Regions from separate parts of the Pseudomonas sp. AC252 genome, predicted to be linked through region 3. Evidence: riboswitches for the same ligand, from Rfam matches in the RefSeq annotation. Region 3 holds a riboswitch; each other region holds the start of a gene.

Region 1 (10,114 bases), 740 kb from region 3:
TCGGCCCGGGCGTCTACGATATTCACTCGCCACGGATTCCCGATGTGACGGAAATGGTTGGCTTGCTGCGCAAGGCGGCGCAGCGTATTCCGGTCGAGCGGCTGTGGGTCAATCCGGATTGCGGGTTGAAAACCCGAAGCTGGCCAGAGACCGAAGCGGCGTTGGTGCACATGGTCAACGCCGCACGACAACTGCGCAAAGACTGGGCCTGATCCATTACCGCCCTGGAATACATAATCCCTGTGGGAGCGAGCAAGCTCACTCCCACAGGATTTCGCGCTACACCCGCCATCCCCGGCAACCCACAAAACCACTGTGGGAGCGAGCCTGCTCGCGAAGGCGGTCTGTCAGCCACAAATAAATCGCCCGACCTGCCGCCTTCGTGAGCAAGCCCACTCCCACAGGATTTCGCGCTACACCCGCGATCCCCGGCAACCCACAAAACCAATGTGGGAGCGAGCTTGCTCGCGAAAGCGGTGTGTCAGCCACAAATAAATCGCCCGACCTGCCGCCTTCGTGAGCAAGCTCACTCCCACAGGATTTCGCGCTACACCCGCCATCCCCGACAACCCACAAATCCAATGTGGTAGCGAGCCTGCTCGCGAAAGCGGTCTGTCAGCCACATATAAATCGCCCGACCTGCCGCCTTCGTGAGCAAGCCCACTCCCACCAGATCACGCGCTACACCCGCGATCCCCGGCAACCCACAAATCCAATGTGGGAGCGAGCCTGCTCGCGAAAGCAGTCTGTCAGCCACAAATAAATTGCCTGACCTGCCGCCTTCGTGAGCAAGCTCACTCCCACCAGATTACGCGCTACACCCGCGATCCCCGGCAACCCACAAAACCAATGTGGGAGCGAGCCTGCTCGCGAAAGCGGTGTGTCAGCCACAAATAAATTGCCTCACCTGCCGCCTTCGTGAGCAAGCCCACTCCCACAGGATTTCGCGCTACACCCCGATTCCCGGCAACCCACAAATCCATTGTGGGAGCGAGCTTGCTCGCGAAAGCGGTCTGTCAGCCACAAATAAATCGCCCGACCTGCCGCCTTCGTGAGCAAGCCCACTCCCACAGAATTTCGCGCTACACCTGCCATCCGCGCCAACCCACAAATCCACTGTGGGAGCGAGCCTGCTCGCGAAAGCGGTCTGTCAGCCAAAGATAAATTGCCTGACCTGCCACCTTCGTGAGCAAGCTCACTCCCACAGGATTTCGCGCTACACCCGCGATCCCCGGCAACCCACAAATCCATTGTGGGAGCGAGCTTGCTCGCGAAAGCGGTCTGTCAGCCACAAATAAATCGCCCGACCTGCCGCCTTCGTGAGCAAGCCCACTCCCACAGAATTTCGCGCTACACCCGCGATCCCCGGCAACCCACAAAACCAATGTGGGAGCGAGCTTGCTCGCGAAGGCGGCGTGTCAGCCACCGATAAAATGCCCGGCCTGCCACCTTCGTGAGCAAGCCCACTCCCACAGGATTTCGCGCTACACCCGCGATCCCCGGCAACCCACAAGTCCACTGTGGAAAGCGAGCTTGCTCGCGAAAGCGGAATGTCAGCCACAAATAAATCGCCCGACCTGCCGCCTTCGTGAGCAAGCCCACTCCCACAGGATTTCGCGCTACACCCGCCATCCCCGACAACCCACAAATCCAATGTGGGAGCGAGCTTGCTCGCGAAAGCAGTGTGTCAGCCACAAATAAATCGCCCGACCTGCCGCCTTCGTGAGCAAGCTCACTCCCACAGGATTTCGGTTGTACTAAAGAATCCCGGCAACTCCACAAATCTCATGTGGGAGCGGGCTTGCTCGCGAAGGCGGTCTCTCAGCTACACATGCATCAAGCAAGGAAACGCAATATCGGCGCACCATCGAACGGGTCCGTCAGGTAGTGCGCCCTGACTCCGAAAGTCGTCTGCAACCGCTCCGGCGTCAGCACGTGCAACGGCTCGCCCAATGCCGCCAGACGCCCGCGCTCCAGCACCGCCAGGCGATCGCACTTGAGTGCCTGATTGAGATCGTGCAAGGCGATCAACGTCGTCACCGGCAGTGCGCGGACTACTTGCAGAATGCTCAACTGATGCTGGATGTCGAGGTGGTTGGCCGGTTCGTCGAGCAGCAGGATCTGTGGGCGTTGTGCCAGAGCGCGGGCGATGTGCACGCGTTGGCGTTCGCCGCCGGAGAGGCTGCGCCAGAGTCGGTTGCGCAGGTGCACGGCGTCGACGTCAACCAGCGCTTGCTCGACGATCGCATCATCGGCGGGGGACCACGGTTGTAGTGCCGACAACCACGGCGTCCGCCCCAGCGCCACCGCGTCGAACACGCGAATGCCATCGTCGGTATCGGCCTGTTGCTCAACCACCGCGAGTGTCTGCGCGATGCTGCGCCGTGACATCTTGCCCAGCACCCGACCGTGGAGTTGCACTTGGCCCACGCTCGGTTCACGCAGCCCGGCGAGCAATTTGAGCAACGTGGATTTCCCCGAACCGTTCGGCCCGACAATGCCCAAGGTCTCGCCGCGCTGAACGTCGAGGCTGACACCGTTGAGCAACTCGGCACCGCGCACCTTAAAGCCCACACCCGCACAACTCAGAACGGTGTTCATCGCGCCGATCTCCGGCCTACCAGAATCAGCGCGAACACCGGCGCGCCGACCAGCGCGGTGATCACACCGACCGGAATCACCTGCCCCTTGATCAGGGTGCGCGACAGCACATCGGCGGCAATCAGAAACACCGCGCCGCCCAGTGCACTGGCGGGCAGCAGACGCGCATGCCCCGTGCCGAGCAACAACCGCGCTGCGTGGGGAATCACCAGGCCGACAAAGCCGATCGAGCCGACGATCGACACCATCACCGCCGTCACCAGCGCGGCGCAGCCGATCAACAGAATTTGCACGCGTCGCACTGGAATGCCGAGCGAGGCTGCTGAGTCCGCGCCAAAGGTAAACGCATCCAGCGCCCGCCGGTGCCGCAGGCAAACGACCAGCCCGAGCAAGGCCACTGGGACCGCCAGCCACACCGACGGCCAGCGCACGCCGCCGAGATTGCCGAGCAGCCAGAACATGATCCCGCGCGCCTGTTCCGAACTGGCCGAGCGGGTGATCAGAAACGCGGTGAGGGCATTGAACAATTGCGAACCGGCAATCCCGGCCAGAATGATCTGCCCCGTGCCGCTGGCCGAGCCGCTGACCCGCGCCAACAGGATCACCAGCACGAACGCCGTCACCGCACCGGCAAAGGCACCGACCGACAATGAAATCGCCCCGGCACCGACGCCGAGCAGGGCGACCATCACCGCGCCGGTCGAGGCCCCCGCAGAAATGCCCAGCAGATACGGATCGGCCAACGGATTGCGCAGCAGCGATTGCAGGATTACGCCACAGGTCGCCAGCCCGGCACCGCACGCCGCAGCGACCAGGGCGCGGGTCAGGCGGTAATTCCAGACAATGCCTTCGTCGATCGGGTCGAGCACATAGCCGGCGCCCCACAGCTTGTTGGCCAGCACCTGCAACACCACGCTCGGCTCGATCGAAGTCTCACCAATGGCCACGCCGCCGGTCAGCGCAACCGACAGCGTCAACAGCACCAGCAGCAAACGGATCAGGCGTCTGCTCATTGCGACAGGTCGTAGCCGTTGATGGCGCTGGCCAGTTGTGCGAGGCCATTGAAGGTACGCAGGCTGGCCTGCATGGCCATGGCGTCGAGGATGATGATGCGATTGTGCTTCACCGCGTCCATGTTGCGCGTCACCGGATCGCTGCGCAGGAAGGCGAGTTTCTTCTGATAGTCGTCCGCCGGGAAACGCCGACGATCCATGCGCGCGATCACCAGAAATGTCGGCTTGGCCTTGGCGATGGTTTCCCAGCCGACGGTTGGCCATTCTTCATCCGACTCGACGACGTTGCGCACGCCGAGGGTGCTGAGCATGAAGTCGGGAACGCCTTTGTGCCCAGCCACGAACGGCTCGATGTCCATCTCGGCGCTGGAGAACCAGACCAGGGCGCTGACGTCTTTGCGTTGCTGTTTTTTCGCCGTGGCGATCGACTGTGCGAGGCTGGCTTTGAGCTGCTCATTGAGCTGTTCGCCACGCGCCTGCACATCGAAAATCGCTGCCAGTTGGCTCACGCCTTTGTAGATGCTGTCGATGCGAAACGGCGCCAGCCGCGTGCCGTCCGAGCCGACGAGGTTGTCCTTGGCTTCGCAATCGGAGGGCAGCAGATAGGTCGGAATCTTCAGTTCATGAAACTGCTCGCGGGTGCCGACCGCGCCTTGCGGGCCGACCATCCATTCCAGCTCCACCGCAACCAGCTCCGGACGTTTGCCGATCACCGCTTCGAAACTCGGCTCGTTGTCGGCGAGGCGCTCGACCCTGTCGTTCTGCGCGTTGTATGTGCCCAGCACGTCGTTGAACCACAACGAGGTGCCGACGACTTTGTCGCCCAGGCCCAAGGCATAAAGCATTTCCGTACCGGCCTGGCCGATGGTCACCGTACGCGCGGGCGCGTGCTGAAAGGTCAGGCTGCTGCCGCAGTTTTCGATGGTCAGCGGATACGCAGTCGGCGCCGCTTGCGCCAAGGCACAGAGGCTCAGACCGGTGAGCAGGGTAGCAACGCGGGGCAGCAGCATGGGGCAGTCTCCAGGGGAACCGTACGGGGAGGGCGGGTACGGTTGGAAACACACCTCGGGCGCGGTCGTGGAAACTGCGCAAGGCCGGCACGGGGAAAACGCGCACGGCACGATGTCCTTCCCGGACACCCCGCCGGTTAGTCGTCATTGTGCCGGCAGGTCTCCTGACTGGTGCGTCGTCGCCATGCTCCGGCCTTCCCGGGTTTCACCCAGTGGCAGTCAAGGAGCAGGCTCGGCACCTACAGTTGCGGGGGCAGTTCCGATTGATGCTGTGCAAGCATTTCGGATTCCCTATTAATTCCGTGTGGAAACCGGCGGCGGCATGGTAGTCGATTTGCGCGGTGGAGGGGGAGGCGAATCTGCCACAGCGTCGATTTTGTCGTCGGCATTGCAATCTCCCGTATGCACTGATTAATATACGATCCATATACACATCGTATCGGATTCATATATGGGCATCGTAAAGATTTCAGAGGACATGCACGAGAACCTGCGTATCTCCAGCAACGCCCTCAGCCGCTCGATCAACGCGCAGGCCGAGCACTGGATGCGCATCGGCATGCTCGCCGAGCTGCATCCCAACCTCGACCACAGCGCCATTTGCCGCCTGCTGATCCGCGCCGAACAGAACGGCGGACTGGATCTGCAACAACTGACCCAGGAAGCCGTCAGCGCATGAGAAACCAGATCAAAATCAACACGCCGGCCGACATCGAAAAATCCCGCGCCGCCGGCAAACTCGCCGCCGAAGTGCTGGCGATGCTGGTGCCGCATGTGAAGGCCGGCGTGACCACCGATGAACTGGATCGGCTGTGCAACGACTACATCGTCAATGTGCAGAAAGCCGTGCCGGCGAACGTCGGGTATCACGGTTTTCCGAAAACCGTCTGCGCATCGGTCAATGACGTGGTGTGCCACGGGATTCCATCGGGTACGCCATTGAAGGATGGTGATATCGTCAACCTCGACATCGCCGTGATCAAGGACGGCTGGTTCGGTGATACCAGCCGCATGTATGTCGTGGGTGAGGCGAGCCCCGAGGCGCAGCACTTGATCAAGACCACTTACGATGCGATGTGCGCGGGCATTCGCGCAGTCAAACCGGGCGCAACGCTGGGGGATATCGGTCATGCGATCCAGAGCCTGGCGGAGGCGGAGGGCTTCAGTGTAGTGCGCGAGTACTGCGGTCACGGCATCGGCAAGGTCTATCACGATGAGCCGCAGATCCTGCATTACGGCTTCCCCAATCAAGGGCTGAAGCTCAAGGCCGGGATGATTTTCACCGTGGAGCCGATGCTCAATGCCGGCAAGCGCCATGTGAAGAACATGCCGGATGGCTGGACCGTGCTGACCAAGGATGGCTCGTTGTCGGCACAGTGGGAGCATATGGTGGCGGTGACGGAGAGCGGGTTTGAAGTGCTGACGGCTTGGCCGGATGAGGTTGAAGGGTATTCCCCGATTCATTGAACAATACCGAACCTGTGGGAGCGAGCTTGCTCGCGAATGCGGTGCGTCATTCAACATTAATGGTGACTGACACGGCCTCTTCGCGAGCAAGCTCGCTCCCACGGGGAATTTCACTGGATTGGGTTTTAGTGAGCACCCGCTGCTTTGTTCAGGTCGCTCTCCGTCCACTCGGTATAAACACACGCATCCGCCGTCGCCCAGCGCACCCGCACCGGATCCCCAGCCTTGAGTGGCATGCCGGCGGCCGACAGCGCTTTCACCGTCATCGACGTCCCGCCCGCCGTCACCACGCTGCACGTCTGGCTTTCACCGAGAAACAGCACCTCCACAACATTCGCCGACACCTCATTCCAGCCCGCCGCCAACGGCTCATCGAGCGCCTGCTGCGTGCTCAGCGCCAAGGCTTTTTCCGGGCGCACCATCAGCAGCACATCCTGATCGGTGTGCAATCCCGCCGTCAGCCGAATCGACAACGACTGCCCCTCGAAACTCGCCGCTGCATTGCTCTGCGCCTTGAGTTTGAGGAAGTTCGAGTTACCCAGAAACGACGCAACAAACGCATTCGGCGGGTTCTGATAAAGGTCGTAACCGCTGCCGAGACCGACAATCTTGCCGTGGCTGAAAATTGCGATGCGCTGGGACAGACGCATGGCTTCTTCCTGGTCGTGCGTCACGTAAACGATGGTGATGCCCAGGCGCCGGTGCAGTTGGCGCAGTTCGTCTTGCAGGTCTTCGCGCAGTTTTTTATCCAGCGCACCGAGTGGTTCGTCCATCAACAGAATGCGCGGCTCGTAAACCAGCGCCCGGGCGATGGCGACACGTTGTTGCTGACCACCAGAGAGTTGCGAAGGGCGGCGATGGGCGAACTGTTCCAGCTGCACCAGCTTCAACATCGCATCGACGCGTTTTTCGCGCTCGGCCGTCGCCAGTTTGCGAATGGCCAGAGGGAAGGCGATGTTGTCGCGCACCGACAGATGCGGGAACAGCGAATAGCGCTGGAAGACCATGCCGATGTCGCGCTTGTGCGGCGGCACGTTGACCAGCGACTGGCCGTTGACGAGGATCTCGCCGCTGCTCGGGGTTTCGAACCCGGCGAGCATCGACAGCGTGGTGCTTTTGCCCGAGCCGCTGGAGCCGAGGAAGGTGAGGAATTCACCGTCCTTGATGTCCAGCGAGATATTGTCGACGGCAGCGAAATCGCCGTAATGCTTGTTCAGGTTGCGCAGACTGACCAGGGGTTTGTCGTTCTGCTGGGATGCGTCTTTGATCACGGCACTCATGTCGTACTCCTGGGCGCTCAGGCGCTGATTTCATTGCGCCGGCGCAGGGCGGCGGCGATCACCATGACCAATACCGACAGGCCGATCAGCAGCGTCGAAGCGACGGCGATCACCGGGGTCAGGTCCTGGCGCAGGGTGGTCCACATTTTCACGGGAAGGGTTTGCAGGGTCGGGCTGGCCATCATCACGCTGAGCACCACTTCGTCCCACGAAACGAGAAAGGCGAAGAGGGCGCCGGCGACCATGCCCGGACGGATCGCCGGAAATGTCACCTTGAACACCGCTTGCAAACGCGAGGCACCACAGATCACCGCCGCGTCTTCAATCGACTGATCGAACAGCTTCAGCGAGTTGATGATCGAGATGATGGTGAACGGCAGCGCGACGATCACATGGCTGACCACGAAAGCGAACATCGTCCCGGTATAACCGAGCTTGAGGAACAGCGCGTATACCGCCACGGCGATGATCACCAGCGGCACGATCATCGGCAGGGTGAACAGGCCGTAGAGCATCTCGCGACCGGGAAAGCGCCCGCGCACCAGCGCAAACGCGGTCGGCAAACCGAGGGCCACGGCGCAGATCGTGGTCAGCACGGCAACCTTGAGGCTGGCCGCAGCGGCGTTCATCCAGTCGGGGTTGGAGAAGAACTGGCCGTACCATTTCAGCGTCCAGCCCGGTGGCGGGAACACCAGCCACTGCGAGGAGCCGAACGACAGCAGCACGATGAACACGATCGGTAACAGCAGGAACAGACCGATCAGCCCAGTCGTGGCGTAGAGGCCGAAACGCATGCGTCGGCTCATGGCATTGGGGGTCAGGAGCATGTCGGCTTACCTCGCGTTACTGGCGCCAACCGGGGATTCCGGTTGAAGCTTCAGGTAGAAGTAGAACAGCACCAAGGTGATTGCGATCAACAACGCGGCGCCGGCACTGGCCAGGCCCCAGTTGAGGAACGATTGCACCTGCTGAATGATGAACTCCGGCAGCATCATGTTCTGCGCCCCGCCCAGCAAAGCGGGGGTGACGTAGTAACCGAGCGACATCACGAACACCATCAAACCCCCTGAGGCCAGGCCCGGCCGGCACAGCGGCAGGAACACCCGGAAGAAGTTGGTCCACGGGCTGGCGCCGCAGATCGAGCCGGCCTGCAGGATCATCGGGTCGATAGCCTGCATGGTCGCCTGCAACGGCAGCACGATGAACGGGATCATGATGTAACTCATGCCGATCACCACGCCGGTGAGGTTGTGCACCATCTCCAGCGGTTGATCGATGATGCCCATCGCCATCAAGGCCTTGTTAATCACGCCCGAGGCTTGCAGCAGCACCAGCCAAGAATAAGTGCGGGCGAGCAGGCTGGTCCACATCGACAGCAGGACGATGTTGAGGATCCAGCGCCCCCAGCCGCGCGGCACCAAGGTGATCGCCCAGGCCAGCGGAAAGCCCAGCAGCAGACTGAACAACGTCACCAGCCCGGCCACCGAAAAGGTGTTGAGCAGTACTCGCGCATAGGCCGAGTTGGCGAACAGTTGTTCGTAGTTGCCAAGGCCAGGCACAGGTTCCAGCACACCGCGCAGCAGCAGGCCAATCAACGGCGCCAGAAAGAACAGGCCGAGGAACAGCAGCGCCGGGACGAGGTTGCCGGCGCCGCGCCAGCGTTGCTTGAGGGCCGAACCGGCAGCGCCAGGGGCGCTCCCGGTGGCCGTGGAGGGACGGGGCGCAGTGGCCGCGATTTTCATTTGACCAGCCATTCGTTCCACCGTGTCGCGATAGCCGGACCGTTCTTGGCCCAGTAAGCGAAATCAAGGGTGATCTGATCCTTGGCGTAAGCCGTCGGCAGGTTGGGCGCCAGCGTCGAATCCAGACGCTCCACACTGTCGAGGTTGACCGGCGCGTAGGCGGTCAGGTTGGAGAAGTCGGCCTGGCCTTTGGCGCTGCTGGCATTGGCGAGGAACTTCATCGCCGCGTCCTTGTTTTTCGAGCCTTTTGGAATGACCAGAATGTCGGCCATGACCAGGTTCTGTTTCCAGCTCACGCCCACCGGTGCGCCGTCTTCCTGCAAGGCGTGCACGCGACCGTTCCAGAACTGGCCCATGCTCGCTTCGCCGGACGCCAGCAGTTGCTGCGACTGCGCGCCGCCGCCCCACCAGACGATGTCTTTCTTGATGGTGTCGAGTTTCTTGAAGGCGCGATCAAGATCCAGCGGGTAGAGCTTGTCAGCCGCAACGCCGTCGGCCAGCAGCGCCAGTTCGAGCACGCCGGGGCTTGGCCATTTGTACAGGGCGCGTTTGCCCGGGTAGGTCTTGGTGTCGAACAGCGCGCTCCAGTCCTGCGGCTTGTTGGCGCCGAGCTTGCCTTCGTTGTAGCCGAGGACAAAGGAGAAGAAGAACGAACCGACGCCGTGATCGTTGACGAAGCGCGGATCGATCTTGTCGCGCTGGATCACTTTGAAGTCGAGGGGTTCGAGCAGGCCTTCGGCGGCGGCGCGCAGGGCAAAATCGGCTTCGACATCGACCACGTCCCACTGCACGTTGCCGCTTTCGACCATGGCCTTGAGTTTGCCGTAGTCGGTCGGCCCGTCTTGAACGACGGTGATGCCGCTGGCCTTGCTGAACGGATCGGCCCAGGCCTGTTTCTGCGCATCCTGGGTGCTACCGCCCCAGCTGACAAAATTCACGCTTTCGGCAGCCATTGCAGCCTGGCCGGTAACGCTGAGCAGTCCCGCGAAAAAGATCGCGGT
Region 2 (10,114 bases), 920 kb from region 3:
ACGGTCAAACTCGACAGCCTGTCGAAGGCTTATTGGCAGAAGGCGTATCTGAGCGCCAAGCGGGTGTTGCAGCCGGGACAGTTGGCGCATAACCCATAGTTCGAATGCATAACGAAATGTGGGAGCGAGCCTGCTCGCGAAGGCGGAGTGTCAGTCGACCATGATTTGACTGATAAACCGCTTTCGCGAGCAGGCTCGCTCCCACATTTTTTGCGTCGCGCTTAGCTTATTTGCTGGCCGAAACGCGCCACACTTTGTTCCCGACATCATCCGCCACCAGCAAGCCACCTTGCTGATCGATCACCACGCCCACCGGGCGGCCCAGCGCGTTCTCGTCCTTGTCGAGGAAACCGGTCAGCACATCCACCGGCTGCCCGGTCGGTTTGCCGCCAGTGAACGGCACGAAAATCACTTTGTAGCCACTGTGCGGTTTGCGGTTCCACGAGCCGTGCTGGCCGATGAATGCGCCTTCCTTGAATTGCGCCGGCAGGCTGTTGCCCTCGGCGAAGGTCAGGCCCAGCGAAGCCGTGTGCGGGCCGACGGCGTAATCCGGAGCGATGGCCTTGGCCACCAGATCGAGGTTCTGCGGTTTGACCCGCTCATCGACATGTTGTCCGTAGTAGCTGAAGGGCCAGCCATAGAAGCCGCCGTCCTTGACCGAGGTGATGTAGTCCGGCACCAGGTCGCTACCGATTTCGTCACGCTCGTTGACCGCTGTCCACAGCGCGCCGCTGGTGGGTTCCCAGGCGAGGCCGTTGGGATTGCGGATGCCCGAGGCGAAGATGCGGTGATTGCCGGTCGCACGATCCACTTCCCAAATCGCCGCACGGCCTTCTTCCTGATCCAGACCGTTTTCGCCGACGTTACTGTTCGAGCCGACGGTGACGTACAACTTGCTGCCGTCCTTGCTGGCGATGACGTTCTTGGTCCAGTGGTGATTCAACGTGCCGCCGGGCAAGTCGACGACTTTGATCGGTTGGGTCTTGATCTCGGTGGCACCCGGCTCGTAGTTGAAGCGCAGCAGGCGATCGGTGTCGGCTACGTACAGATCGTTGCCGACCAGCGTCATGCCGAATGGCGAATTGAGGTTCTGCAGAAACACCGTGCGGGTTTCGGCGACGCCATCGTGGTCGGCGTCACGCAGCAGGGTGATGCGGTTCGGGCTCGGCACCCCAGCGCCGGCCTTGCCCATGACTTTCTTCATTACCCAGCCGCGAATGCCTTTGCTGTCGTCAGGCTTGGGCGGCGCGTTGGTTTCCGCCACCAGCACATCGCCGTTGGGCAGCACATAGAGCCAGCGCGGGTGATCGAGGCCTTCGGCAAACGCCGCGACTTGAGTACCGGCGACTGCCGTCGGTTTCGCACCCTCCGGCCAGCCCACCGCCGGGGCGATGTTGACTGTCGGGATCAGCGTCTTGTTCGGTTCGGGCAGTTTCGGCGACGGGCCGGTGCCGTCGGAGACTTGCAGGCTGGAGGTTTCACCGCAGGCGGCGAGCCCGCCAGCGACGGCGATGATAAGAGCGAGTTGGGCCTTGCGCATTGCTGATCTTCCCTATGAATGCATTCCTAAACATAGAGGAGGGCGCAGGCCCGATGGTTCAACTGCTCAGCCGCGGGCTTCCTTGAACAGCATGGCGATGCCCGGATGATAATTGCCCGTGTCGCTGTGCAATTTGCGGTAGGCGTAGGGGAAATACCAGGCTACCGCGCAGGTGTGCTCCTTTTGCAGGTCGTCGACCATGTCCTGCAGTTCTTCGGGGCTGGCGCTGTGCTGGGCTTTTTGCGGAGCGACGAAAAGGCAGCCGAGCTTGAGATCGCTGGCGTAGCTGATGCGTTTGGCATCAACGGTGATGTCGAGCAGCGCCTGGGTCAGGTTGAGGTTGTTGACCCGTGGCCAGCGTTGCGTGGCTTGAATGAACGCGCGGTCTTCGGCGCCGGCAATCAGCAGGTCGGCGCGGGCATTGCGTTCGCCTTCTTCGTTCTGTTTGCGCGTGGCGGTGTCGTTCAGCGTGACCATTTCCGCCATCCACGCCGCTGCCGCGAGCAGGCCGAGATTGGCTTTTTCGTCGTGCCAGTACGGCGTGTCGTTGTCGCCGCGAACGGTGTTGTAGCGATCGATACAGTCAAACCAGCGTTCCAGCACCGGGCGCAGGAATTCCAGGCGCGGGTTGCTGATGATCATGCCTTGCATCGTCGTCATCCTTATTGTTGTAGTGGGCTTTTTGGAAAAAAGCATGGCTCTTTGATATCACTTGTCACAGTCTGGCACAAGATTGCCGCTGCACAATTGATCAGCGGCAGTTATTCGTGCCCGAAGCGCCTCTTCAATTGACGCTCCACCCCCAACCCTCTAACCTTCGCCGCTTGTTTCAGGTGCTCTGTGGCCCCGCGTCGACAGAGTGAAACAGGGAAGCCGGTGAGGGTGGTCTTCAAGCGAAGCCACGACGATCCCGGCGCTGCCCCCGCAACGGTAAATGAGTGAAAACTGCGCCTTGAGCCACTGCCTCGAAAGAAGCGGGAAGGCGCGCAGTCCGGCCGATGCCGCTCATGAGCCCGGAGACCGGCCTGATCCATCTCAGCGGCATCACGGTGGGCGATGCCAGGCTTTTTGCCGTCTATTCTTGTGCCTGCCCGCCGTTATCCAGCCTCAACGGAGAGCTCCCCATGACTGATTCCCCCGAGCGTGACGAACGCCATCTGGCGCGTATGCAGCGCAAGAAAGCCGTGATCGACGAACGCATCGCCAACTCGCCCGACGAGTGCGGCCTGGTGCTGGTGCTGACCGGCAATGGCAAAGGCAAGAGCAGCTCGGCGTTCGGCATGCTCGCCCGTGCCATGGGCCACGGCATGCAGTGCGGCGTGGTGCAGTTCATCAAGGGCCGCAACAGCACCGGCGAAGAATTGTTTTTCCGCCGTTTTCCCGAGCAGGTGCGTTTCCACGTCATGGGCGAAGGCTTCACCTGGGAAATCCAGGATCGCCAACGTGACATCGCCGCGGCGACCGCCGCTTGGGAAGTCTCGCGCGAATTGTTGCGCGACCCTTCGATCGGTCTGGTGGTGCTCGACGAATTGAACATCGCCCTCAAGCACGGCTACCTCGATCTCGATCAGGTGCTCAGCGATTTGCAGGCGCGTCCGCCGATGCAGCACGTGGTGGTCACCGGTCGCGGCGCCAAGCCGGAAATGATCGAGATGGGCGACACGGTCACCGAGATGGGCATGCTCAAGCACGCCTTCCAGGCCGGGATCAAAGCGCAGAAAGGCGTCGAACTTTGAAGCAACCACGTCACTGTCCGGCGGTGTTGATTGCCGCGCCGGCCTCCGGTCAGGGCAAGACCACCGTCACCGCAGCGCTCGCCCGTTTGCATCGCAACCAGGGTCGCAAGGTGCGCGTGTTCAAGTGCGGGCCGGACTTTCTCGACCCGATGATCCTCGAGCGCGCCAGCGGTGCGCCGGTGTATCAACTGGACATGTGGATGGTCGGCGAGCAGGAAAGTCGCCGTTTGTTGTGGGAAGCTGCCGCCGAGGCCGAGCTGATTCTGATCGAGGGCGTGATGGGCCTGTTCGACGGCACGCCATCCAGCGCTGATCTGGCGCGCCACTTCGGTGTGCCGGTGCTCGGTGTGATCGACGGCACCGCCATGGCGCAGACCTTTGGTGCCTTGGCGCTGGGCCTGGCGAAGTATCAGCCGGACTTGCCGTTCGCTGGCGTGTTGGCCAACCGCGTCGGCACCTTGCGCCATGCGCAATTGCTCGAAGGCAGCCTCACCGAAGGTCTGCGCTGGTACGGCGCACTGTCCCGCGAGACCGGCATCGAATTGCCGAGCCGCCACCTCGGCCTGGTCCAGGCCAGCGAATTGAATGATCTGGATCTGCGTCTCGACGCGGCCGCCGATGCGCTGGCCAGCAGTTGCCAAGTCGCGCTGCCACCGGCGGTCGAATTCGCCGCGCCTGATGTCATCGAAGCCGAGCCTCTATTAAAAGGTGTGCGCATCGCCGTCGCCCGCGATGAAGCGTTTGCCTTCACCTATGGCGCCAGCCTCGATTTGCTGCGGGCGATGGGCGCCGAGCTGCACTTTTTCTCGCCGATCCGCGACACGCAATTGCCCGACGCGGACAGCCTGTATTTGCCGGGCGGCTATCCAGAGCTGCATCACGTCGCGCTGGCGCAGAACACCTCGATGCTTGCAGCCATCCGCGCGCATCACGCAGCGGGCAAGCCGTTGCTCGCCGAGTGTGGCGGCATGCTTTATCTGCTGGATTCGCTGACCGACGTGGAAGGCACCCGTGCTGAGCTGGTCGGTTTGTTGAAAGGTGATGCGGTGATGCAGAAGCGTCTGGCGGCATTGGCGTTGCAGGCGGTTGAGTTGCCGGAAGGTTCTTTGCGAGGGCACACGTATCACCATTCGCTGACCACCACCGAGCTGACGCCGATTGCCCGGGGGTTGAGCCCCAATGGCGGGCGCGGCGCTGAGGCGGTTTATCGCGAGGGGCGGATGACAGCTTCCTATGTGCACTTTTATTTTCCGTCGAATCCGACTGCGATTGCTGCATTGTTTGCGCCAGACCGTGAGGCCGCCTTCGCGAGCAGGCTCGCTCCCACAATGGATCACCTGAACCCTGTGGGAGCGAGCCTGCTCGCGAAAGGCCCATGACCGACAACACATTCTCCGCAGCCGAACGCGCAGCGGTCTACAAGGCCATCGCCGAACGCCGCGACATGCGCCACTTCACCGGTGGCAGCGTCGAGCCGCAGCTGCTGCGACGTTTATTGGAAGCCGCCCACCAGGCCCCAAGCGTCGGCCTGATGCAGCCCTGGCGCTTCATCCGCATCAGCGATCGTGCCTTGCGCGGGCAGATCCGCGATCTGGTGGAAGAAGAGCGCATCCGCACCGCCGAAGCCCTTGGCGAGCGCAGCGATGAGTTCATGCAGCTCAAGGTCGAAGGCATCAACGACTGCGCTGAGGTGCTGGTCGCGGCGCTGATGGACGATCGCGAAAAACACATTTTCGGTCGGCGCACGTTGCCGGAAATGGACATGGCTTCGCTGTCCTGCGCGATCCAGAATCTGTGGCTGGCCTCCCGCGCTGAAGGTCTGGGCATGGGCTGGGTCTCGCTGTTCGAGCCGCAAGCCTTGGCGGATTTGCTCAAGTTGCCGACCGGTGCCAAGCCGCTGGCGGTGTTGTGTCTGGGCCCGGTCAAGGAATTCTATCCGGCGCCGATGCTGGTGCTCGAAGGCTGGGCCAAGGCGCGGCAGCTGAACGAGTTGCTGTACGAAAATTATTGGGGAGTGAGTCAATGAGTGTGGCGTTGCTGAGTGTCGCTGCGGTAGCGCTGGATGCGCTGCTCGGTGAACCGAAACGCTGGCATCCGCTGGTGGCGTTCGGCAATTTGGCCGGGCGCATCGAGCAACGCTTCAACGCCGGCGGTCGCGGCTGGCGCAGCCATGGTGTGACCGCATGGGTGCTCGCGGTGCTGCCGCTGACCTTGCTCGCCACGGCATTTTCCTGGGCGCCGTATGTGGGCTGGATCGTCGAGATTCTCGCGCTGTATTGCGCCCTCGGCATGCGCAGCCTCGGCGAACATGTTGCGCCGGTCGCGGCGGCGTTGCGCGCCGATGATGTGGACGAGGCGCGCAAGCGTGTTGGCTATCTGGTCAGCCGCCAGACCGATGAACTGGACAGCAACGCTGTGGCCCGCGCCGCCACCGAATCGGTATTGGAGAACGGCAGCGATGCGGTGTTTGCCGCGCTGTTCTGGTTTGTCGTCGCCGGTGCGCCGGGCGTGGTCATGTATCGCCTGAGCAATACCCTCGATGCGATGTGGGGTTATCGCAACGAACGCTTCGAACGTTTCGGCTGGGCCGCGGCGAAAATCGACGACGTATTGAACTACATTCCTGCGCGTCTGGTGGCATTGACCTACGCGCTGCTCGGCAAAACCCGACTCGCACTGAAGTGCTGGCGCACCCAGGCGCCAAAGTGGGACAGCCCCAACGCCGGCCCGGTGATGGCAGCTGGTGCCGGTGCGCTGGGCGTCGAGTTGGGTGGCCCGGCGATCTATCACGGCGAACTGCATGAGCGCCCGCAACTGGGCGAAGGTGCGCCGGCCGATGCCGAATCCATCGACCGTGGCTGGCAATTGGTCCAGCGCGGCGTATGGTTGTGGCTGCTGATGCTTTGCCTGGGGGCGGAATTTTATGCTTGAGCACGGTGGCCGGCTGCGCAAGGCTGCACTCGATTACGGGATTGCCGAAGCTGACTGGCTTGACCTGTCCAGCGGCCTCGCGCCCTGGCCGTTCCCGATTCCGGAGATTCCGCTGCGCGCCTGGGCGCGCTTGCCGGAAACCGACGACGGTCTGGAACAGGCGGCCTGCGATTATTACGGCGCCGCGCAGGTGCTACCGGTCGCCGGCTCGCAAATGGCCATCCAGCTGCTGCCGCGTTTGCGCCGGGCTGGAAAGGTCGGCGTGTTGTCGCCGTGCTATGCCGAGCATGCCGAAGCCTGGCGGCGCAGCGGTTACATCGTCCGTGAAGTGCTCGAGCAGGAAGTCGAGTTCTTTCTCGACAGTCTCGATGTGCTGGTGGTGGTCAATCCGAATAACCCGACCGGCCTGAGCCTGACCCCGGCGCGCCTGCTCGACTGGCATGCGCGGCTGGCGCAACGCGGCGGCTGGCTGGTGGTCGATGAAGCGTTCATGGACAACACGCCGCAACTGAGCCTGGCGCCCTATGCCCATCAGGTCGGGCTGGTGGTGTTGCGTTCGTTCGGCAAGTTTTTCGGCCTGGCCGGGGTGCGCCTCGGTTTCGTTCTGGCCGAGCGCAAGTTGCTCAAACTGCTCGCCGAACAGGTCGGGCCGTGGGCGGTGAGCGGGCCGACGCGGGTGCTCGGTACGGCGTGCCTGCAAGACACCGAGGGTCACACCCGTCAGCGGATCCGCAGCGATGAAGCGAGCGAACGGCTGGCGGCGCTGCTGACCCGTTGCGGTTTTGCACCGCAGGGTGGCTGCGCGCTGTTTCAGTGGCTGATCACCGAGCACGCCGAAGCGCTGCACGAATTCCTCGCCCGACGCGGCATCCTCCTGCGCCTGTTCAGCCATAACAGCAGTGTGCGTTTCGGCCTGCCTGCCGATGCCGCGCAAGCGCTGCGCCTCGAACAGGCTTTGCAAGCTTTCACCAAGGACAATCCATGACCACTCTGATGGTGCAAGGCACCACGTCCGATGCCGGCAAAAGCACTTTGGTGACGGCGTTGTGCCGCTGGGCCACCCGCCAGGGCGTGGCGGTGGTGCCGTTCAAACCGCAGAACATGGCGCTCAACAGCGCAGTGACCGCTGACGGCGGCGAGATCGGCCGCGCGCAGGCAGTACAGGCGCAAGCGGCCGGTCTCGAGCCGCACACCGACATGAACCCGGTGCTGCTCAAACCCAACAGCGACACCGGCGCGCAAGTGATCATTCATGGCCGCGCGGTGACGACGATGAACGCCGTCGCCTATCACGATTACAAGGCCATCGCGATGCAAGCGGTGCTCGCCTCGCACGAGCGACTCAGCGCTGCGTATCCGCTGGTCATGGTCGAAGGCGCCGGTTCGCCGGCGGAGATCAATCTGCGCGCCGGCGATATTGCCAACATGGGCTTTGCCGAAGCGGTGGATTGCCCGGTTGTGCTGATCGCCGACATCAATCGCGGTGGCGTGTTTGCGCATCTGGTTGGCACGCTGGAATTGCTTTCGCCGAGTGAGCAGGCGCGGGTCAAAGGCTTCATCATCAACCGTTTTCGCGGCGATATTGCCTTGCTGCAACCGGGCCTCGACTGGCTGGAGCAGCGCACCGGCAAACCGGTGGTTGGCGTGTTGCCCTACGTGATGGACCTGCACCTTGAAGCCGAGGACGGCATCGACCATCGCCAAACCGACAAGGCCGAGCAGGTGTTGAAAGTGGTGGTGCCGGTGCTGCCGCGCATCAGCAACCACACCGACTTCGACCCGCTGCGTCTGCATCCGCAGGTGGATCTGCAATTTGTTGGCCCGGGCCGGGCGATTCCCGCCGCCGACCTGATTATCCTGCCAGGCTCGAAAAGCGTGCGCAGCGATCTGGCTTATCTGCGCGCCAACGGTTGGGACGCAGCAATCAATCGACATCTGCGCTACGGCGGCAAGGTGCTGGGGATTTGCGGCGGTCTGCAGATGCTCGGCGAGCAGGTGCACGACCCGCTTGGGCTTGAGGGCGCTGCCGGCTCCAGTGCCGGCCTGGGTCTGCTGACGTTCGAAACGCAACTTGAAGCCGAGAAGCAACTGCGCAACGTGCGCGGGCGGCTGGCGCTGGAAAACGCCGCAGTCAGCGGTTATGAAATCCATGCTGGCGTAACCACCGGGCCGGCGCTGGAAAATCCCGCGGTGCATCTGGATGACGGTCGTTGCGATGGTGCGCAGAGTGCCGATGGCCAGTTGTTCGGCACCTATCTGCACGGCTTGTTCGAATCTCCCGAGGCGAGCGAGGCGTTGCTGCGCTGGGCGGGCTTGAGTGATGTGCAAGAGGTCGATTACCACGGCTTGCGCGAGCGCGATATCGAGCGACTGGCTGATCTGGTGGAGAAGCATCTGGACACCGGGCTGTTGCGTCAGCTCTGCGGGATTTGAGTTGTCTGGGCTGGTCTCTTCGCGAGCAGGCTCGCTCTCACAGGGAACTGCGATCAACGGTTGGAGCGAGCCTGCTCGCGAAGGGGCCGGTTGTCTCACCACACATTTTTGGATGAACCCATGCTCCAACTGATCCTCGGCGGCGCCCGCTCCGGCAAGAGTCGTCTGGCGGAAAAACTCGCCAGCGACAGCCATCTCGCGGTGACCTACATCGCTACCAGCCAGCCGCTGGACGGCGAAATGAACCAGCGCGTCGCCCATCACCGCGCGCGCCGCCCGGCTGAATGGGCGTTGATCGAAGAGCCGCTGGAACTGGCCCGCGTGCTGCGCGAATCCGCCGGCGCCGAGCGCTGCCTGCTGGTCGATTGCCTGACCCTGTGGCTGACCAATCTGCTGATGCTCGACGACGCCGAACGTCTCGCCGCCGAGCGGGAAGCCTTGCTCGATTGCCTGGCGTCGTTGCCGGGTGAAATCATTTTTGTCAGCAACGAGACCGGAATGGGTGTCGTGCCGCTGGGCGAATTGACCCGCCGCTATGTCGATGAAGCCGGTTGGCTGCATCAAGCTCTGGCCGAGCGTTGTCAGCGCGTTGTCCTGACCGTCGCCGGCCTGCCCCTGACTTTGAAAGGACCTGCGTTATGAGCCCGACCTGGTGGCTGAACCCGTGCAAAACAGTGAATGCGGAGATGGTTGCGCAAGCGACCGAGCGCCAGCAGCAGTTGACTAAACCGGCCGGTTCGCTGGGACGCCTTGAATCGGTGGCCGTGCGACTGGCCGGTCTGCAAGGTCAGCTCAAGCCAACGCTGGATCAAGTCTGGATCGCGATTTTCGCTGGCGACCATGGCGTGGTAGCCGAAGGCGTATCGGCTTATCCGCAGGAAGTCACCGGACAAATGCTGCTCAACTTTGTCAGCGGCGGCGCGGCGATCAGCGTGCTGGCGCGTCAGCTCGGCGCGCAGCTGGAAGTGGTCGATCTGGGCACGGTGAATCCGACGCTGAATCTGCCCGGCGTGCGCCATCTGAACATTGGCGCGGGAACGGCGAACTTCGCTCAGGGGGCAGCGATGACTCAGGCGCAGGGCGAACTGGCCCTGCAGGCCGGTCGCGACAGCGTCTTGCGCGCGAAAGCCGCCGGCACGCAGTTATTCATCGGCGGCGAAATGGGCATCGGCAACACCACTGCAGCCAGTGCGCTGGCCTGTGCCTTGCTCGATTGCCCGGTGGCGCACCTGACCGGGCCCGGTACCGGGCTGAATGCCGCTGGCGTCAGCCACAAGGCGCAAGTGATCGAACGCGCGCTGGCGCTGCATGCCGCGCAGCGTGGCGACGCCTTGCAGACGCTGTTCAAGGTCGGCGGTTTCGAGATTGCCGCGTTGGTCGGCGCTTATCTGGCCTGCGCGCAGGACGGCATCGCGGTGCTGGTCGACGGATTTATCTGTACCGTCGCCGCGCTGGTCGCAGTGCGCTTGAATCC
Region 3 (10,114 bases):
CACTGAATAGAAGTTGCGACCGGTAGGCAACACATCGAGGCGGCCACGGCTGGGCGCACCGCTGGGGCCGGCGGGGACGAAACGACCGCTGAGGGCGTCGAGCAGACCGCGCATTTCAGCCGGCCCGCAAGCGTCGAGGCGCGGGGCGACGACTTCGCGCAGGGACTGGATGATCTCATTCACATCAGACCACCCTGGCCCCTGTGGGAACGAGCCTGCTCGCGAAAGCGGTGTGTCATTCAAAACTGAATTGCCGGACCCGACGCCTTCGCGAGCAGGCTCACTCCTACAGGGATTTTGTAGTGCCTGGGAGATCAGGTCGGTGGCGAAGAGTTCGAGGCGCTCGCGGGTGTCGCCGGCGGTGCGCCAGACTTCTTCGCTGATGGTCTGCAACTCGGTCGGCCGCCGGCCGCTCCAGGGATCGGCCAACGCGCAATCCAGCGGATCAAAACCGAGCTCAAACGCCTTGGCCAACGCTCGCAACAAGCTCGACTGCGCGCCCTTGCCGTCTCCGCGCGGGATGCGCAGCAGCGCCAGCAACGTGTCGATACGCAAGCGCCCGCTCGGCGATTCGCCAAATATGTGCAACCCATCGCGAATCTGCGATTCCTTCAGATCGCACAGATAAGTGTCCAGACGCGGCAACCAGATCGCCGCATCGGCGTCGCTGTCCAGCGCAGCATCCAGTTGCAGTTCGCGGTCGATCTGCGTGTCTCGCACCAATTGCAGAATGTCGCGCTGTAGCTCACGGGCGCGGCGCGGATCGAGCAGTTGCGCCTCGTAATATTCGTCGGCGAGCAACTCCAGATTGCGCAGCGGCCCGTAGGTTTCGGCGCGGGTCAGCGGCGGCATCAGGTGGTCGATGATCACCGCTTGGGTACGCCGCTTCGCCTGAGCGCCCTCGCCCGGGTCGTTGACAATGAACGGATAGATATTCGGCAGCGGCCCGAGCAACGCATCCGGCCAGCAGTTTTCCGATAGCCCAACGCCCTTGCCCGGCAGCCATTCGAGATTGCCGTGCTTGCCGACGTGGATCACGCCGTGAGCGCCGTAGGTGTTGCGCAACCAGAAATAGAACGCCAGATAACCGTGCGGCGGCACCAGATCCGGGTCGTGATACACCGCGCTCGGATCGACCTGATAACCGCGCGCCGGCTGAATGCCGACAAAGGTCAGACCGAAACGCAGACCGGCGATCATCAGGCGGCCGTCGCGGCACATCGGATCGTTGTGTGGTGATCCCCAACGTTCGACCACCGCCGCGCGATTTGCCTCCGGCAGCGCGTTGAACATTGCCAGGTAATCGTCCATCGCCAGGCTCTGCTGACAGGGACGCAGATCGAGGCTGTCGAGGTCATTGCTGACACCGCCGAGCAGTTGCTGGATCAGCTCGGTGCCGCTGTCGGGCAACTCAGCTGTGATGGGATAACCTTCGGCACGCAATGCCCGCAGGATGTTCAGCGCCGCCGCCGGCGTATCGAGGCCGACCCCATTGCCGATGCGGCCGTCCCGGGTCGGGTAGTTGGCAAGGATCAGCGCGATGCGTTTTTCGCCGTTCGGCACGCGTGCCAAAGCAACCCAACGCCGCGCCAGTTCGGCGACGAAATCCATGCGTTCGGGCTGAGCGCGGTAGCAGACCACATCGGACTGACTGCGCTCGCTGCGCCAGGCCAGATCCTTGAAGCTGATCGGTCGGCTGATGATGCGCCCGTCGAGTTCCGGCAAGGCAATGTGCATCGCCAGATCGCGCGGCCCAAGGCCTTGCTCGCTGTCGCGCCAGCCGGGTTCGTTGTCCTGAGCGCAGATCGCTTGAATCACCGGGATGTTGCGGCGGAACGGGCGCAGATGCGGCGCCTCGGGACTGGACTGAGCGAAACCGGTGGTGTTGAGGATGACCCCGGCCTCGACTTCATCCAGCCAATCCTCGACCACCGACAGGCAGCCGGGTTCTTTCAGACTGGCCACCGCGATCGGCAGCGGATTGAGCCCGGCTGCCTGCAAACGCTGACAGAACACATCGATGAAAGCCGTGTTCGCCGCCTGCAAATGCGAGCGATAAAACAACAGCGCCGCCACGGTTTGATCGGGTCGCCATTCGGCTTGCCAGTCACTCAGGACAGCGCTGGTTTTCTGTGGGTGATAAATCGCCGTGCGCGGCAGGGTGTGCGGCTCGCTCCACGGGTAATCGCGGGCGAACCATTGGTTGCCCAGGCAATGGAAGAAATCCAGCGCATTGCCCATGCCGCCTTGACGCAGAAATTGCCAGAGTCGATCGCGGACTTCGGCGCTGACCGTGCTCAAGTCGCTGAGCTCGGGGTCCGGGCGGTCATCGCCAGGCACCAGAATCAGTTGCACGCCGCGTTCGGACAACTCGACCAGCCGCTCGACGCCGTAGCGCCAATAGGCAATGCCGCCGTGCAGTGAGATCAGAATGACCTTGGCGTGGCGCAGCACTTCGTCCACGTACAGATCGACCGAGGCATGATTCTGCACCTGCATCGGGTTGGCCAGACGCAGGCTCGGGTAGTCATCGGGCAATTGCTGCGCAGCCTCGGCGAGCAGCGCCAGGCTGGAATCGCCGCTGCACAGGATCACCAGCTCGGCGGGGGTTTGTCCGAGATCGGCAATGTTGTCGTCCGAGACGAATCCGCCGGGCTGGGTCCTGAGCAGGTGCATGGCTTAAACGCTGAGCGCGGCGCGCAGTTGCGCTTCGAGTTGCACGGCATCGAGTTCCTGACCGATCAGCACCAGGCGCGTGACGCGCGCTTCCTCGGCACCCCACTGGCGGTCGAAATGCTTGTCGAAACGCGTGCCCACACCCTGGATCAACAGGCGCATCGGCTTGTTCGGAATCGCCGCGAAGCCTTTGACCCGCAGGATGCCGTTCTGCACCACCAATTGCGTCAGCGCGTCGAGCAGCAGGCTTTCGTCAGCTTGCGGCAGTTCGATGGAGATCGAATCGAAGGCGTCGTGATCGTGGTCATCGTCATCACCGTCGTGGTGGTGATCATGATGACTGTGGCGGCTGTCGATGTGTTCCTCGGAGCCAGCGCCGAGGCCAATCAGCACGTCAAGCGGCAGACGGCCGTTGCTGGCTTCGATGATTTTTACCGCTGGCGGCAGCTCTTCGGCAACTTCAGCGCGCACCCGTGCGAGATCTTCCGCGCTGGTCTGGTCGGCTTTGTTGAGGATGACCAGGTCAGCACTGGCCAGTTGATCGGCGAACAATTCGTGCAGCGGCGACTCGTGATCAAGGTTCGGATCGAGTTTGCGCTGGGCATCGACCTGATCCGGGAACGCGGCGAAGGTGCCAGCGGCGACGGCCGGGCTGTCGACTACGGTGATGACTGCGTCGACGGTGCAGGCGCTGCGGATTTCCGGCCACTGGAAGGCTTGCACCAACGGCTTGGGCAGGGCCAGGCCGGAGGTTTCGATAAGGATGTGATCAAGGTCACCGCGACGGGCGACCAGTTCGCGCATTACCGGAAAGAACTCTTCCTGCACCGTGCAGCACAGGCAGCCGTTGGCCAGCTCATAAACACGGCCACTGGCCTCTTCTTCGGTGCAGCCGATGGTGCATTGCTTGAGGATTTCACCGTCGATGCCGAGCTCGCCAAACTCGTTGACGATGACCGCGATGCGCCGGCCCTGAGCGTTGTCGAGCATGTGCCGTAGCAACGTGGTTTTGCCCGAGCCGAGGAAACCGGTGACGATGGTGACGGGAAGTTTGGCCAGTGTTTTCATCGGTATGCCCTTTGGCAAGCGGCGGGCATACAGGACGAGAACCGGCAGCGCGCGTGCACGCCGGAAGCATTCGCCACCGGATCACCCCGCCCGGTTGTAGTGAGAATCTGTGACGAGGCAGGTCTCCTGGCTGACGGCGTTCAGGCGCGGGGCCTGGCATTCGCTGCGCCTTCCCGCTGGCTCATCGGTTGAGCTGGCAGTGGCGTGGCAACGAACATCACCGTTCACAGTTGCGGGGGCAGCCGCGGCTTCGACCGCGTTCCCTTCTTAGCTTCGGCAAGTGCCGAAGAACCTCGAAAGCGCAAGGCTACGCATGGGTCCGTCGTGGGTCAATGGTCGGTGAGTCTGAGTTCGGGGCATATCCGTTGCTTCGGAGGCTGCCGCTGGCGGTTTCGCTCTTGCAGCGACTCACTTTTTCAAACAGCGGAATGCCGGCCCAGCAAAAAGTCAGCAAAGGCTTTGCCCCCGGAAATTGACTAAAAACCCAAACCCATGTTCTCCTGCCCACCTTGTTACGGGTGCCCTTCACAGGGTGAAACGGGAAACCGGTGAATCATGTGCTTTACTCAAAGCCATGTCAGTCCGGTGCTGCCCCCGCAACGGTAAGCGAGCGAAGCGTCAGATCCACTGTGCCCCGGCATGGGAAGGTGACGCTTGCAGGTCGGCCTCGTGCCAACCCCTCGTGAGCCCGGAGACCGGCCCGCAACACCCAGCGCGCGCAAGCGCCGCTGACCACAAACAAACCCGCGGTGGGCGGGCGCTGTTCGAAATCCCTGCGTGCCCGGCTCGCAGGGATTTTCATGCGCTCTGTTTACCCGCTGACATTTCAGAGGGAAGCGCTATGTCGATCATCAGCAATACCGTCAGCCACACTGACCACATCTCCAGCAGCACCACTTTGGGCCAGCGCGTAGCCGCCGCCCTCTTCGCCTCGATCCTCGGTGCCAGCCTGGTCTGGTTCGCCGGCTTCTCGCACATCGAAGCGGTGCACAACGCCGCCCACGATACCCGCCACAGCGCCGCGTTCCCGTGCCACTGAGGCTTGCCGAGATGATCAAGCGTATCGCGCAAACCGCAGGCTTCACCGGCTTGCTGGCCGCCCTGCTCCTGACCTTGCTGCAGAGTTTCTGGGTCTCGCCACTGATTCTGCAGGCTGAAACGTTCGAGAAATCCGAACCGGTCGCCGAAGTTCACCAACACGCCGCTGGCACCGCTGTCCACAGCCATGATGCCGAAGCGTGGGAGCCAGAAAATGGCTGGCAACGCGTGGCCTCGACCACTGGCGGCAACCTGGTGGTGGCGGTGGGTTTCGCCTTGATGCTTGCCGGTCTGTACACCCTGCGTGCCCCGACGAAAACCTCGCAAGGCTTGCTATGGGGCCTGGCCGGTTACGCCACGTTCGTTCTCGCGCCCACGCTGGGGCTGCCACCTGAATTGCCGGGCACTGCGGCGGCTGATCTGGCTTCGCGGCAGATCTGGTGGATCGGCACTGCCGCCTCGACCGCTGTCGGTCTGGCGCTGATCGCCTTCAGCCGCCACTGGCTGATGAAGCTGCTTGGCGTGGCGATTCTTGCCGTGCCGCATGTGATCGGCGCACCGCAACCGCAGGTGCATTCCATGCTCGCGCCAGAGGCACTGGAAGCCCAGTTCAAAATCGCTTCGCAGCTGACTAACGTCGCGTTCTGGCTGGCCTTGGGCCTGATCAGTGCGTGGTTATTCCGCCGCAAAAGCGCAAGCCAATATCAGGCATGACCGATGACCGCGCAGCGCCGACCTTCGTGGTCGGCATCGGCTGCCAGCGCGGCTGCCCGGCCAGTACGTTGCGCGCGTTACTCGATCAGGCGTTGCAGGCGCATCGCATTGAACTGCGAGCAGTCAGGGCTTTGGCCAGTATCGATCTCAAACGCGACGAACCGGGTCTGCTGGAACTGGCCACACAACTGAACCTGCCGCTGCAGTATTTCAACAGTGCCGAGCTGGCGCCCTATCAACAGCGTCTCAGCCATCAATCGCAAATCGCCTTTGAGCGCACCGGCTGCTACGGCGTGGCAGAAAGCGCCGCGCTGGCGCTGGCCGAGCAACTGATCCAGGCGCCGGCGAAACTGCTGATTCCCCGGCAGAAATATGCGCAGGCGACGCTGGCGTTGGCCGGCGCTGCATAAAATCCCGATAATCCACGCCATCGATCATGAGCACACTTCATCTGAGGTGCGGCTGCGCTTCTTACCAAGGATTCAACGATGACCGTCTACTTCATCGGCGCCGGCCCCGGCGACCCGGAACTCATCACCGTCAAAGGCCAACGGCTGATTCGCAGCTGCCCGGTGATCATTTATGCCGGCTCGCTGGTACCCGCAGCGGTGCTGGAAGGTCATCAGGCCGAAATCGTGGCCAATAGCGCTGAACTGCATCTGGAACAGATCATCGATCTGATCAGGACGGCCCATGCCCAAGGCCAGGATGTGGCCCGTGTGCATTCCGGAGACCCAAGTCTGTACGGCGCGATCGGTGAGCAGATTCGCTACTTGCGTGAGCTGGGCATTCCTTTCGAGATCATTCCCGGCGTGACGGCCACCGCGGCATGCGCAGCGCTGCTCGGCGCCGAGTTGACTCTGCCGGACATCTCGCAAAGCGTGATTTTGACCCGTTACGCCGACAAGACCGCGATGCCGGCGGGGGAAGAACTGGCCAGCCTGGCGCAGCACGGCGCGACCATGGCGATCCACTTGGGGGTCAATCATCTGGAGAAGATCCTGGTTGAACTGCTGCCGCATTACGGCGCAGATTGCCCGATTGCCGTTATTCATCGCGCGACATGGCCGGATCAGGATTGGGTGATAGGTACGTTGGCGGACATTGCCGACAAGGTCGAGGCCAAAGGCTTTCGACGTACGGCGCTGATTCTGGTCGGGCGGGTGCTGGGCAGTGAGGTGTTCAGCGAGTCTTCGCTGTACCGCGCCGGGCATGCACATCTTTATCGCCCTTAAAGGCGCTTTCGCTAGCAGGCTCACTCCCACAGGGGAATGCATTTCAATCTGGGAGCGAGCCTGCTAGCGAATAGGGCACAGCAAATGTTGCCCATAAAAAAATGGCGCTCACGGGGCGCCGTTTTTTTAGTTCGCAGCGAACGCCTTAGTAGTAGGCGTTTTCTTTCTGCGTGTGGTCGGTCACGTCGCGAACGCCCTTGAGCTCAGGAATGCGCTCGAGCAAAGTGCGCTCGATGCCTTCCTTCAAGGTCACGTCGGCCTGGCCGCAGCCTTGGCAACCGCCACCGAACTGCAACACGGCAATGCCGTCCTCGACCACATCGATCAGGCTGACCTGACCGCCGTGGCTGGCCAGCCCCGGGTTGATCTCGGTTTGCAGGTAGTAGTTGATGCGCTCGTTGACCGGGCTGTCGGCATTGACCATCGGCACTTTGGCGTTCGGCGCCTTGATGGTCAGCTGGCCGCCCATGCGGTCGGTGGCATAGTCGACAACGGCGTCGTCAAGAAACGCTTCGCTGAACGAGTCGATGTAGGCGGTGAAGCTTTTCAGCCCCAGCGCAGTATCTTCAGGCTTCTCTTCGCCCGGTTTGCAGTAGGCAATGCAGGTTTCGGCGTACTGGGTGCCAGGCTGGGTGATGAAAACGCGGATGCCGATGCCCGGGGTGTTCTGCTTGGAGAGCAGATCGGCCAGGTAATCATGGGCGGCGTCGGTAATGGTAATAGCGGTCATAAAAACTCCTCGCAGGCTTGGGCGCAGTTTACGCCAATCGGCGCGGCTGACAAAGTCCTAGTATTTTTGTCGGGAAAGAATCTCGGCACACGCCTGCGAATGCTCAAAGGTTCTCGTACCGGTTCATATCCAGCACACCCTCTTCCACCGGATCGGTTTCGTGGATGTACTGGCTCAGATCGTGGAAATACAGCCAGAACTGCGGATGACTGCGGCGAATGCCCCAGCGCTCGACAATCTTTTCGAACCGGTTGGCATCCCGGGCATTCTCCATCGCATCCACAAACGCTGGCACCTGCTCGGCCGGTACGTTGAACATGAAGTTCGGGTAACTGGTGAGTACGCCCGGATAGATCGTCAAGGTGTCGAGACCCGGTTGATAGCGCCGCGACTCACCGAGCAAAAACGCCACGTTGCTGTGGGCACGGTTGCGCAGCACGCTGTAGACCTCGCGCTTGCCACTGGCGGTTTCAACGCGCAGCAAGGTCGCTTCGGGCAACTGGTCGATGACTTTCAACCCTGCGGCCGGTCGCGAGGCCAGGCGGCTCAAGGCCTGCTCTGCGTTCTGCAATGCCGGATCGATATTCGGCCGTGAGCAATAAGCGCCGTCACAGCGATTGATCGGGTCTGGCCGCGCGTTCAGATCGCCATAGCGCGCCAGCAACTGCAGGGCGAAGTCGCGTTTCGGGTCTTTTTCGTCGAGTTTCAGCGCGGTCGGTTTATCGTCATCGATGGCCTCGTAATCGAGCCACATCTTGAACTGGCCGCCGTCCTGATACCAATCGTTGAGGTAGTCCTCGCGCGAGTCGGCGGGCATCAGGCGCAGGAAGTTCTGCTCGGCGCCGTTGCGGATCAGGTCGAAATACAGGCGCGTCTGCGCCTGATGGGAGACGTTGCCGAAGACATCGAAGTTGACCGCAAGCTGGTAATAGGTGCGCTCCAGCAGCGGATAGTCGAATAGCCACATCGTCTGCGGCACCTCACCGATCAAACCCTTGGTAACCGAGGCGCTGTCAAAGTGGCGGAAAATGCTCAGCAAGGCGTTGTTGTTGCCGGCCCACAGCGTCGACCAGCTCGGCGCCGGCAGTTCGGCATAGCTGTCACGGCGCAGGGCTTCGTACTCGTTGCGCTTGTCGCGATAGTTGCGCCACAGGCTCAGCACGCTGCCGACATCATCGTTCTGCCCCGGCATCGCCAGCAGCGGCGTGGCCTGGCCACGGTAGTTCGGGTCGGTGATGTAGAGATCATGTTCCGGCGCCTGGAACAGCGCCCAGAAGTTGTCGCGGATCACGTCGGTCGCGATCTGCCCACGGCACACCGGGCCGCGAATAAAGGTGCGGACGAAGTATTCAGCGTTATCGAGCATGAACTGATAGCGCGCCTGCGCCGGAATCGCCTCGAAGGTGGCAAACGGATTGGCACGGCTCTGCGGGCCGTAACCCGGCAGCGCGTTGACCTGCCAGTTGCCGCTGTAGAACAGACTTTTGATCCGGGCCATTTTCGCCGCGCTCAGCGGATAGGTGATGTGCGTCTTGTGCACGATCACCCCTTGCACCGGCCACAAGCGGTAATACACCTGTGTGCCCGGGTCGTCGTTGGGGCGGCGCGTGGCGATCAGGTCGATCGGCTGGCCGCTCGGCGTACGCGAACGTACCCACTGGAAATAATGCCCCGGCTCACCCTCCTTGAAATAGATGTGCGCCAGATACCAGTGCTCGAACAACCAGCGCCCGACCAGACTCTGCCGCGCACCGGGGGCGTTGAGCAGGTTTTCCCACTGCAGGATCTGCATGGCCTCTTTGGCACTCGGCGCCAGGCTCTGCTCGTCAATCGGCGCGCCAGACGCCAGCCAGCGCTGCAAGGTCTGGTATTGCTGGTCGGTCAGGCCAGTGACCGCCAGCGGCATGCCCTCTTTCGGGTGCGCGCCGGCATAGCCGTCGAACTCCGCAGGCATTGCGCAGAGATTGTTGCGATTGAGCCCAAGAACAATTTCTTCCGGCAGTTTGGCGTTCGGCGTCAGCGGCGTCTTGTGGCCGAGTTCAAGCATGCGTGCCATCAGCGCGGCCTGACTGCCCTGGGCGTCGAGCACCGAGTAAAAGTCTTTCTGCTGCCAGGCGCGCTTGCCGAAGGCGTCGTAAAACAAGCGCGTGGTCGGTGCAGCCTGGGTACGTTCGCCGTCGTACACCGGCATCTTGCTCGCGCCACGGGCGGCGCCTTCGCCACTGCCCAGATTGAGCTGGCACGCCGAGTCGTAACAGGCATGGCAGGCCACGCACTTCTCGGTGAAGATCGGCTGTATATCCCGGCTATAGGAGATAACAGACGAAATGGCAGGATCTTGCGCCGCAACGCTCCCGCTCAGGACCAGCAACCATAAACTGATGAAGCGGTAAGGCATGCTACTGATCCTGATGGTAAAAAAAGGCTGCGATTCTACCGTTATGACGTCCGTACCAACATGAGCGATATTCATGCAAAAGCTGCGCATGCTCCAAAAGCGCACAGGTTTGCTATGATCCCGCTCCTTCGTAATGGTCTTTCCGAGTAGTCCACATGTCCGATCGCAGCGTCCGCCTTCAAGCTCTCAAGCAAGCCCTCAAAGAGCGCATCCTGATTCTCGACGGCGGGATGGGCACGATGATCCAGAGCTACA

Evidence for each region. Region 3 has a riboswitch for cobalamin ahead of cobW (cobalamin biosynthesis protein CobW). Riboswitches for the same ligand answer to the same signal wherever they lie in the genome.
Region 1: another riboswitch for cobalamin. It lies ahead of ACZZZ4_RS24400 (ABC transporter substrate-binding protein); the one in region 3 lies ahead of cobW (cobalamin biosynthesis protein CobW).
Region 2: another riboswitch for cobalamin. It lies ahead of cobO (cob(I)yrinic acid a,c-diamide adenosyltransferase); the one in region 3 lies ahead of cobW (cobalamin biosynthesis protein CobW).

What each region holds. Positions count from the first base shown of each region.
Region 1 covers NZ_OZ409837.1:5,378,617-5,388,730, reverse strand. The annotation lists gene metE (5-methyltetrahydropteroyltriglutamate--homocysteine S-methyltransferase) at 1-212, shown strand, start outside; gene ACZZZ4_RS24410 (ABC transporter ATP-binding protein) at 1,837-2,601, opposite strand; gene ACZZZ4_RS24405 (FecCD family ABC transporter permease) at 2,598-3,614, opposite strand; gene ACZZZ4_RS24400 (ABC transporter substrate-binding protein) at 3,611-4,624, opposite strand; cobalamin riboswitch at 4,762-4,955, opposite strand; gene ACZZZ4_RS24395 (ParD-like family protein) at 5,076-5,303, shown strand; gene map (type I methionyl aminopeptidase) at 5,300-6,091, shown strand; gene ACZZZ4_RS24385 (ABC transporter ATP-binding protein) at 6,217-7,371, opposite strand; gene ACZZZ4_RS24380 (ABC transporter permease) at 7,389-8,198, opposite strand; gene ACZZZ4_RS24375 (ABC transporter permease) at 8,205-9,113, opposite strand; gene ACZZZ4_RS24370 (ABC transporter substrate-binding protein) at 9,110-10,114, opposite strand, start outside.
Region 2 covers NZ_OZ409837.1:3,715,994-3,726,107, forward strand. The annotation lists gene ACZZZ4_RS16985 (C40 family peptidase) at 1-99, shown strand, start outside; gene ACZZZ4_RS16990 (PQQ-dependent sugar dehydrogenase) at 227-1,540, opposite strand; gene ACZZZ4_RS16995 (hypothetical protein) at 1,607-2,191, opposite strand; cobalamin riboswitch at 2,355-2,583, shown strand; gene cobO (cob(I)yrinic acid a,c-diamide adenosyltransferase) at 2,665-3,276, shown strand; gene ACZZZ4_RS17005 (cobyrinate a,c-diamide synthase) at 3,273-4,655, shown strand; gene bluB (5,6-dimethylbenzimidazole synthase) at 4,652-5,302, shown strand; gene cbiB (adenosylcobinamide-phosphate synthase CbiB) at 5,299-6,207, shown strand; gene cobD (threonine-phosphate decarboxylase CobD) at 6,200-7,192, shown strand; gene ACZZZ4_RS17025 (cobyric acid synthase) at 7,189-8,640, shown strand; gene cobU (bifunctional adenosylcobinamide kinase/adenosylcobinamide-phosphate guanylyltransferase) at 8,761-9,282, shown strand; gene cobT (nicotinate-nucleotide--dimethylbenzimidazole phosphoribosyltransferase) at 9,279-10,114, shown strand, end outside.
Region 3 covers NZ_OZ409837.1:4,640,259-4,650,372, reverse strand. The annotation lists gene cobN (cobaltochelatase subunit CobN) at 1-2,676, opposite strand, end outside; gene cobW (cobalamin biosynthesis protein CobW) at 2,680-3,744, opposite strand; cobalamin riboswitch at 3,844-4,055, opposite strand; cobalamin riboswitch at 4,244-4,462, shown strand; gene ACZZZ4_RS21330 (CbtB domain-containing protein) at 4,586-4,783, shown strand; gene ACZZZ4_RS21325 (CbtA family protein) at 4,795-5,496, shown strand; gene ACZZZ4_RS21320 (cobalamin biosynthesis protein) at 5,493-5,906, shown strand; gene cobM (precorrin-4 C(11)-methyltransferase) at 5,985-6,731, shown strand; gene nfuA (Fe-S biogenesis protein NfuA) at 6,877-7,461, opposite strand; gene ACZZZ4_RS21305 (fatty acid cis/trans isomerase) at 7,565-9,859, opposite strand; gene metH (methionine synthase) at 10,015-10,114, shown strand, end outside.